3 regions of the Roseixanthobacter liquoris genome follow, and region 2 is predicted to be linked to each of the others. Evidence: predicted binding sites of a transcription regulator. Region 2 holds the regulator's gene; each other region holds the start of a gene.
What was found. Region 2 encodes HrcA, which represses chaperone genes, less so after heat shock. Its sites were predicted from a motif close to GTTAGCACTCNCNNNNNGNGAGTGCTAAC; they were not measured.
Positions count from the first base shown of each region.

Region 1: groES (co-chaperone GroES) is a predicted target of HrcA. The motif match lies at 1,943-1,971, and genes of this name have one in related genera.
Region 3: groES (co-chaperone GroES) is a predicted target of HrcA. The motif match lies at 1,400-1,428, and genes of this name have one in related genera.

Region 1 is NZ_CM195537.1:1,217,257-1,220,530, forward strand. Features, by position in the region: gene groL (chaperonin GroEL) at 1-1,561, opposite strand, end outside; gene groES (co-chaperone GroES) at 1,610-1,897, opposite strand; gene V5F84_RS05510 (hypothetical protein) at 2,221-2,754, shown strand; gene V5F84_RS05515 (class I SAM-dependent methyltransferase) at 2,862-3,274, shown strand, end outside.
Region 2 is NZ_CM195537.1:4,416,011-4,419,284, forward strand. Features, by position in the region: gene V5F84_RS19895 (hypothetical protein) at 1-249, shown strand, start outside; gene grpE (nucleotide exchange factor GrpE) at 335-967, opposite strand; gene hrcA (heat-inducible transcriptional repressor HrcA) at 1,052-2,152, opposite strand; gene rph (ribonuclease PH) at 2,394-3,107, shown strand; gene rdgB (RdgB/HAM1 family non-canonical purine NTP pyrophosphatase) at 3,107-3,274, shown strand, end outside.
Region 3 is NZ_CM195537.1:3,071,461-3,074,734, forward strand. Features, by position in the region: gene V5F84_RS13750 (carbonic anhydrase) at 1-121, opposite strand, end outside; gene V5F84_RS13755 (exopolysaccharide biosynthesis protein) at 194-796, opposite strand; gene V5F84_RS13760 (usg protein) at 919-1,188, opposite strand; gene groES (co-chaperone GroES) at 1,540-1,827, shown strand; gene groL (chaperonin GroEL) at 1,874-3,274, shown strand, end outside.

The sequences.
Region 1 (3,274 bases), 1.6 Mb from region 2:
GGGCTTCGGTGGTGACGATCAGGGCGGCGATGGAGGCCGCATCCTGGAGCGCGGTGCGCACGACCTTGGCCGGATCGACGATACCGGCCTGGATCATGTCCACATATTCTTCGCTCTGGGCGTTGAAGCCGAAGTTGGCGTCGTTGGATTCCAGCACCTTGCCGACCACGATCGAGCCTTCCACGCCGGAATTCTCGGCGATCTGGCGGATCGGGGCTTCAAGCGCGCGCAGCACGATCTTGATGCCGGCGGTGATGTCGGAATTGTCGGAGGTCAGCGCCTCGACGGCCTTCTTGGCGCGCAGGAGGGCGATGCCGCCGCCGGGCACGATGCCTTCTTCCACCGCGGCGCGGGTGGCGTTCAGGGCGTCGTCGACGCGGTCCTTCTTTTCCTTCACTTCCACTTCGGTCGAACCGCCGACGCGGATCACGGCAACGCCGCCCGCGAGCTTGGCCAGACGCTCCTGGAGCTTCTCACGGTCGTAGTCCGAGGTGGTTTCCTCGATCTGCGCCTTGATCTGGTTCACGCGGGCTTCGATCTCGGCCTTCTCGCCGACGCCGTCCACGATCGTGGTCTTTTCCTTTTCCAGGATGACCTTCTTGGCGCGGCCGAGCTGGGCCAGCGTCACGTTCTCAAGCTTGATGCCGAGGTCTTCCGAGATCACCTGGCCGCCGGTGAGGATGGCGATATCCTCCAGCATGGCCTTGCGGCGATCGCCGAAGCCGGGGGCCTTCACGGCCGCGACCTTGAGGCCGCCGCGCAGCTTGTTCACCACCAGGGTGGCGAGCGCCTCGCCTTCCACGTCCTCGGCCACGATCACCAGCGGCTTGCCGGACTGAACGACGGCTTCGAGCACGGGCAGGATCGGCTGCAGGCCGGAGAGCTTCTTCTCGAAGATCAGGATGTAGGGATCTTCGAGGTCGGCGATCATCTTCTCCGCATTGGTGACGAAATAGGGAGAGAGATAGCCGCGGTCGAACTGCATGCCTTCGACGACTTCGAGCTCGGTCTCGGCGGTCTTGGCTTCCTCGACCGTGATGACGCCTTCATTGCCCACGCGCTGCATGGCGCCGGCGATCATCTCGCCGATGGACGAATCGCCGTTGGCGGAAATCGTGCCGACCTGCGCCACTTCGGCGGAGGACGACACCTTCTTGGCGCGGCCCTTGATGTCGGCGATGGCGGCGGCGACGGCGAGGTCGATGCCGCGCTTGAGATCCATCGGGTTCATGCCGGCGGCGACCGACTTGGCGCCTTCCTTCACGATCGCCTGGGCGAGCACCGTGGCGGTGGTGGTGCCGTCGCCGGCGAGGTCATTGGTCTTGGAGGCGACTTCGCGCACCAGCTGGGCGCCGAGGTTCTCGAACTTGTCTTCCAGCTCGATTTCCTTGGCGACGGTCACGCCGTCCTTGGTGATGCGGGGGGCGCCGAAGCTCTTCTCGATCACGACGTTGCGGCCCTTGGGGCCGAGCGTCACCTTCACCGCATTGGCGAGGATATCAACGCCGCGCAGCATCTTCTCGCGGGCATCGCCGGAAAATTTTACGTCCTTGGCAGCCATGTGCCGTCTCCTGAATAATTAATGCGAGGGAAGCGAAAGGGCGAACCTTCAGGCGATGACGCCGAGGATGTCGCTTTCCTTCATGATGAGCAGGTCCTGGCCGTCCACCTTCACTTCGGTGCCGGACCATTTGCCGAACAGAACGCGGTCACCCGCCTTCACGTCGAGCGCGACCACCTTGCCGCTTTCATCGCGGGCGCCGGGGCCCACGGCCACGACCTCGCCCTCCTGGGGCTTTTCCTTGGCGGTGTCGGGGATGATGATTCCGCCGGCGGTCTTCTGCTCGGCTTCGATGCGCTTCACGACCACGCGGTCATGCAAAGGGCGGAAGGACATGGGCATGATCCTCTTGGTATTGGAGCGGGCCGGAGGCCCGCGGTCTTTGGCACTCGCGCGATGGGAGTGCCAATCCCGGCCGGAGATAAGGAGCCGCCGCCCGCGCGTCAAGGCAGGTGGACTTACCAATGTGTAAGAGATGGCCGCATAAAGTGACATCCAGAGCATGCCGGGGCGGCGGCGACGCGAATTTGTGTGCAGGGCCAAGCATCGACGCCGCGACGAACAGGCTTTATGGTTGCGCCTCGCCCTGTTTCCCCGACGGGCGCGGTGCCGCATGCGGGTTGCCGTATTCGAGTAAGCTCTCGCCTCGGAGTTTGTGAATGTCTCAGTCCGCAGTTCGGTCCGTCGCCGGGGATGCCTGCGACACCGGCCCTGTTCGCCGTTCCGCCATCTCCTTCTATCGCCTCGGCATGGTCGCCGCCGTCATCGGCGGCCTCGGGCTCGGCGCCTGCGCCACCGGCCCGAGCGAGCCGCCCCCGCCGGCGGCGCCGCAATATACCAGCCCGATTCCCGCCGCCAGCCTGGTCGGCCGCTACGGCCTCGCCGCGTTCCACCGCCCCGAGGACGCCGCCCGCACCGAGACCCAGGCGCGCGCGCAATGCAGCAATCCCTATGTCATCACCGCCGGTCCCAATGGCGGCGTGATGATGTATCTCGCCGACGACAACAAGCTCACCGAGCTGGTCTCCAAGGCGGCCGGCGGCCCCACCTTCATCGGGCCGCCCGAGGATCCCGCCGGCGGCGAGCGCGACCGCCAGGTGCTGCGCTGGGATGGCCAGGTGCTGGTGCTCAAATGGGTGGACCCGGAAGTCTCCAAGCGCTACGGCACCATGGTCTACGTGCGGTGCAGCTGACCCGGCGCCCTCAGGCGGCGGCGATGGTCCGCCGCCCCACGGGCGACGTTTGAACTGTCGCGGCGCACGGCGGGGACCGGTGCGCGCGCGGCGTCCTTGAGGGCCGGATGGATCGTTCAGAAAAGCTGCTTTACGGCATCGACAAGAGCATGCGCGTGCTCGAGATCGGGCCGCTGTTTCGTCCCGTATGCAGCCGGGAAGAGGGATGGAACGTCTATTCCATCGATCACGCCAGCGAACAGGAATTGCGGGAGAAATACCGCAACCATGTGGACGTGGACGTCTCGCGCATCGAGCGCGTGGACTTCGTGTGGCGCGGCGGCCCGATGGTGGACGCCATCCCCAAGGTCTATCACGGCGCGTTCGATGCCTGCATCGCCAGCCATGTGCTCGAACATATCCCGGACCCCATCGCGTTCCTGCGCTCGCTGGCGATCCTGCTGAAGCCGGGCGCGGTGATCGCGCTCGCTGTGCCCGACAAGCGCTGGTGCTTCGATTTCTTCCGCCCGCTCAGCACCAC
Region 2 (3,274 bases):
TCCTCGGTGCCGGCGGTCCGCGACATGCACATCGATCGCGCCGAGCCCCTGCGCATCGGCGGCCAGCCCGGTTTTGAGATCATCGCCACCGCAAAGGACGCCGCCTCGGGAGCGGACGTGCGGGTGATCCAGTGGCTGCGGTTCGGCTCGAACGCCCATATCCGCATGATCACGGTGGTGAAGGCGGACGCCTTCCAGGATACCTACACCCGCGTGCGGGCGATCCGCGACGGCCTGGACTCAAACTGAGCGCACCCCCCGCATCCAAATAAAAAGCCGCCGCGTGCCATGACGCGGCGGCTTTTGTTGATCCGGACCGGCCGAAAGGCGCGCGTCAGTTGGCGGAACCGTTCTCGGCCTTGGCCTCGCCGGGCGCCACCTTGGGGCCGCCGCGCGAAACGCCAACCATGGCGGGGCGCAGCACCCGGTCGCCGATCACATAGCCGGACTGAACCACCTGCACGACGGTGCCGTTGGGCACGCTCGCGTCGGGCACCTCGAACATGGCCTGGTGCAGATTGGGGTCGAATTTCTCGCCCACCGGCTCAACCTTGCGGATGCCGTGCTTTTCCAGGCCCTTGTGAAGGCTGCGCTCGGTCAGTTCCAAGCCGTCGAGCAGCGCCTTGAACGCGCCTTCCGCCTTTTCCTTGGCTTCCGTCTCGACCGCGCCGAGGGCGCGGGCAAGGTCGTCGGCCACGTTCAAGACGTCGCGCGCGAAGGAGGCGATGCCATAGGTCTTGGCGTCGGCCACTTCCTTTTCGGCCCGGCGGCGGATGTTCTCCGCTTCCGCATAGGCGCGCAGGAACTTGTCCTTCAGGTTCGCGACCTCGCTCTCCAGCCTCTGCTTCTCCGCCTGGAGTCCGCCGGCCTCGCTCCCCTCGGCGAGCGCGTCCATTTCCGCCCCCTCCGGATCGGAGTTCAGGTCGGTATGGGGCTTCGCGTCGTTCGCGCCACCCTGATCGCTCATGCCCATGTCCTCGTCGCTAACAACACCGCCCCACGGGCAGGTGCACCGATTTCGCCCCGCATATCGGGGGCGTGGCGGGAAAAATCAAGCCGCGTCGGCCCCCGGAGCCCCCAGAACGCGGCTGACGACCCGCGCGGTGAAGTCCACCATGGGCACGATGCGCCCATAATTGAGCCGCGTCGGGCCGATCACCCCCAGCACACCCAGCACCCGGCCCTGGCTGTCGTGATAGGGCGCGACGATGGTGGAGGAGCCGGAGAGGGAGAATAGTTTGTTCTCCGAACCGATGAAGATGCGCAGGGACTGGGCATCCTCCGCCCGTCCCAGCAGGTCCACCACGTCGCGCTTGGATTCCAGGTCGTCGAACAACAGGCGAATGCGTTCGAGATCCTCCAGCGCATGGAGGTCCTCCAGCAATTTCGCCTGTCCGCGCACGATCAGCTTGCGCTCCGCCGGCCCGTCGCCGGACCAGGAGGCAAGCCCCGCCTCCACCACCCGCGCGGTGAGGGCGTCCAATTGCTGGCGCAGCTCGCTCAACAGGCCCTCCATCTCCGCCCGCGCCTCGGCGAGGGTGCGGCCGCGAATATGGGCGTTGAGGAAATTGGTGGCCTCCGTCAGCGCCGAAACCGGCAACCCCATGGGAAGCGGCACGGCCCGGTTTTCCACCTGCCCGTCCTCGGACACGAGGATCACCAGCGCGCGGTTGGTATCCAGCGGCACGAATTCCACATGCTTGAGGCGCGGATCGGTCTTGATCGCCGTGACCACGCCGGCCCCGCGCGACAGGCCGGAGAGCAGGGCCGAGGCCTCGCGCAGCACGCCGTCCACCGTATAGCCCTTGGCGGCGGCGGCGACCTGGGATTCGATGTTGCGGCGATCGCCCTCGCTGACATCGCCGATTTCCATCAGCGCATCGACGAAGAAGCGCAGCCCGCGTTCGGTCGGCAGGCGGCCGGCGCTGGTATGCGGCGCATAGATCAGCCCCGCCGCCTCCAGGTCCGCCATCACGTTGCGCACGGAGGCCGGCGACAGCGACATGGGGATCAGGCGGGCGATGTTGCGCGAGCCCACCGGCTCGCCCGTCGCGAGATAGCTTTCCACGATCTGGCGGAAGATCTCGCGCGAGCGCTCGTCGATCTGGCCGAGGGCCGCTGAAAAGGGAGGAATGATGGGATCGATGGGCAAGGCCTCACTCCGGATCGGGCGGGCGGGATAAAGCGGGCGGAGAGATTCGCGGCACCGGCGGGGGCAGTCCCTGATGCCGCAGATCATCCCGCCCGATATCTTGCCGGTTATCCTGCCGCGACACCATCGCCTGTTCGCACACCGCGCCCGCCTGAACCATGAGGCAGCATACCACGCCCCTTGCTCCCGCGCGCGCCCACCCCTAAAACGACGGCCAGTTTCATAACGGATTGGACAAATTATGCGCCCGAGCCGCCGCGCGAGCGACGAGATGCGAGCCGTTTCCTTCGAGCGCAACGTTCTGCGCCATGCCGAGGGCTCGTGCCTCGTCAAGTTCGGCGACACCCATGTGCTGGTGGCGGCGACCCTGGAAGAGCGCCTGCCGCCGTGGCTGAAGGGCCAGGGCCGGGGCTGGGTGACGGCGGAATATTCCATGCTCCCCCGCGCCACGTTGGAGCGGACCCGGCGCGAATCCACCACCGGCAAGCAATCCGGCCGCACCCAGGAGATCCAGCGGCTGATCGGCCGCTCGCTGCGCTCGGTGACCGACCTCGTCGGCCTCGGCGAACGCCAGATCACGCTCGATTGCGACGTGCTGCAGGCGGACGGCGGCACCCGCACCGCCGCCATCACCGGCGCCTGGATCGCCCTGCACGACTGCATGAGCTGGATGTATTCGCGCTCCATGCTGAAGACCATCCCCCTGCGCGAGCATGTGGCGGCCGTCTCCTGCGGGATTTTCGAAGGCACCCCCGTGCTCGATCTCGATTATCCCGAGGACAGCAAGGCGGAGACCGACGCCAATTTCGTCATGACCGGCTCCGGCGGCATCGTCGAGATCCAGGGCACGGCGGAAAAGACCCCATTCACGGAAGCGGAATTCCTGCAATTGCTCACGCTCGCCCGCACCGGCATCAACCAGCTGGTGGATTTGCAGAAGCAGGCGGTGGCCTGATGTCCCATCGCCGGCTCGAAGGGCGGCTCGTTGTCGCCACGCACAACAAGGGCAAGCTCATCGAGATGCGCATGCTGCTCGAACCCTATGGGGTGGAAGCGGTGGCCGCCGGCGAACTGGGCCTGCCCGAGCCCGACGAGACCGGTACCACTTTCGTCGCCAATGCC
Region 3 (3,274 bases), 1.3 Mb from region 2:
GGACGCCCTGCGCGCGGACCGGTGCGGCGCGCAGGGCGGCAGCGCCGAGCAGCGTCGCCCCGCCCAGCACGAGGCTCCGGCGCGAGAGGGAAAACGGACGATGGATCCGACACTCGCACATGCTTGCCCCCGCCCGTTCCCGCCCTTGGCGTCGCGGGGGAAGAGAGCAGGAAAATGCTGCGCCCGGATGACGTCAGAAGATGGCGACGGCGCCCTGCCAGATGGCCCAGCTCATGCCGGCGGTGACGAGGATGCCGAGCACGGTGGCGAAGAAGCCGGCGAGGATCACCGCGCCGTCGCGCTCCACAAGGCCGAGGCCGAAGATGCAGACGGCGAACCCCGGCGGCAGATTGCCGAGGAAGGGAATCGGCAGCAGCAGGATGAATCCCAGGAGCACCACCACCGCGCCCACCACCCGGCGGGCCGTTGGGCCGGCGAACTGCTCCATCCGCGGGCGCGACCAGCGCTCGAACCACTCGATGGTCGGGCGCGAGCGGGTGACGATGGCCTCCAGCATGCTGCGCGAGAAGGTCTGGCGGGCGATCCGCTCCGGCAGCCACAATTCCTGCCGGCCCATGGCCATTTGCAGGCCGATGAGGCCGAGCACGATGCCGCAGATGACCGGAATGCCCGGCGGCATGGGAATGCAATTGGGAATGCCGAACAGAAGGAAGGTGATGCCGAAGGCGCGGTTGCGCAGCGCATTGATCAGATCGCCGATGGCGACACGCTCTCCTTCCTGGGCGGCGAGTACGGCGGCGAGCAGCTCGGACGTGCGCGGTGTGCGATGATCCACGGGGGCCTCTGGTCCTTCAGAGCTTCCTCTTAGCACCGGGAAAGCGGCGCTGTCAGGGCATAAGCTGCAATCGCTTACGACCGTTGGCCAGGCTCCCGTGGATCGTTTCGCCGCGCCGCCGCTCAGTGCAAGACGAACATCCCGCTGACCGTGCGCAGCTCCGCGGGCTTGATCAATTGCTGGTGGGTGACCTCCACCGAATGCAGCTTGCCGTCCAGGTCGCGTTCCCAGAATGCGAGGAATTTCATCAGCTCGGGAAATTTCGGGCACAAATCATATTGCTGCCAGATGAAGCTCTGCAAGAACGCCGGGTGGTCCGGCATGCGGTAAAGAATGTGCGCGGTGGCCAGGCCGTAGCCGGCGATCTGTTTCGCAAAACCCTCGGAAACCATCTTCGACACCTCCGTGCGGTGCCCCAATCGATCATGGGCAAAAGGATTGTCGGCTCGCTACCTTGCGCGAGCCAGACTAAAAATTGGTATATCCGTTCAAATACAAGGCGTTAGCAGCGACCGCCGGAGAGTGCTGACAAGGCGTGGAGGCCGGCGCCCGACAGGGGCCTTCCGGCCAGCTTCGGCGCGGGGCCGGAGAATTCGCCCCGCCTGTAGCACTCACCACCGAAGAGTGCTAATAATCCGCCCGCCGACACTTGCGGGGGGATAATGCCCCTCCTAGATCAGGCTGGGTCGCGGCGGTTCGGCCGGACTCTATGAAGAATCGAATTATCGAACCGGAGGTTCCCAATGGGTTTCCGCCCTTTACATGACCGCGTGGTCGTGAAGCGCATCGAAGCGGAGCAGAAGACTGCTGGCGGCATCATCATCCCCGATACCGCCAAGGAAAAGCCCCAGGAGGGCGAGGTGGTTTCCGTGGGCCCTGGCGCGCGTGACGAAAGCGGCACGGTTGTCGCCCTCGACGTGAAGGCCGGCGATCGCGTGCTGTTCGGCAAGTGGTCCGGCTCCGAGGTGAAGATCGACGGCCAGGACCTGCTCATCATGAAGGAAAGCGACATTCTCGGCGTGATCGCCTGAGCATTCGCTTGTCCCTCCACGTTCCTCGAAATTCAGGAGACGGCACATGGCTGCCAAAGAAGTAAAATTCTCCGTTGATGCGCGCGATCGCTTGCTGCGCGGCGTCGACATCCTCGCCAACGCCGTAAAGGTCACCCTCGGTCCCAAGGGCCGCAACGTGGTGATCGAGAAGTCCTACGGCGCCCCGCGCATCACCAAGGACGGCGTGACCGTCGCCAAGGAAATCGAACTGGAAGACAAGTTCGAGAACCTCGGCGCCCAGCTGCTCCGCGAAGTCGCGTCCAAGACCAATGATCTCGCCGGCGACGGCACCACCACCGCCACGGTGCTCGCCCAGGCGATCGTCCGTGAAGGCGCCAAGTCGGTGGCCGCCGGCATGAACCCGATGGATCTGAAGCGCGGCATCGACCTCGCGGTCGACGCCATCGTCAAGGATCTGGCCGCCAAGTCCAAGAAGGTGACCTCGAACGCCGAGATCGCCCAGGTCGGCACCATCTCCGCCAACGGCGACGCCGAAGTCGGCAAGTTCCTGGCCGAGGCCATGGAGCGGGTCGGCAACGAAGGCGTGATCACGGTCGAGGAAGCCAAGACCGCCGAGAGCGAGCTGGATGTCGTCGAAGGCATGCAGTTCGACCGCGGCTATCTCTCGCCCTATTTCGTCACCAATGCCGAGAAGATGCGCGTTGAGTTCGAGGATCCCTACATCCTCATCAACGAGAAGAAGCTCTCGGGCCTCCAGGAATTGCTGCCGGTTCTCGAAGCCGTCGTGCAGTCCGGCAAGCCGCTCGTGATCATCGCGGAAGACGTGGAAGGCGAAGCCCTCGCCACCCTCGTCGTGAACAAGCTGCGCGGCGGCCTCAAGGTCGCGGCCGTGAAGGCTCCCGGCTTCGGCGATCGCCGCAAGGCCATGCTGCAGGATATCGCCATCCTGACCGGCGGCCAGGCGATCTCGGAAGACCTCGGCATCAAGCTCGACAGCGTCGATCTCTCCATGCTCGGCCGCGCCAAGAAGGTGGTGATCGAGAAGGAAAACACCACGATCGTGGACGGCGCCGGCGAGAAGGCCGACATCGAAGCCCGCGTGGCGCAGATCAAGGCGCAGATCGAGGAAACCACCTCGGACTATGACCGCGAGAAGCTCCAGGAGCGGCTGGCCAAGCTGGCCGGTGGCGTCGCCGTCATCCGCGTCGGCGGCTCCACGGAAGTGGAAGTGAAGGAAAAGAAGGATCGCGTGGACGACGCCCTGCATGCCACCCGCGCTGCGGTGGAAGAAGGCATCGTCCCCGGCGGCGGCGTGGCCCTGCTGCGCTCCATCGCGGTGCTGGCCGGCATCACGGTCGAAAATCCCGACCAGAAGACCGGCGTCGAGATCGTGCGCCGCGCGATCCAGACCCCGGCCCGCCAGATCGTCCAGAACGCGGGCGACGATGGTTCGGTCGTGGTCGGC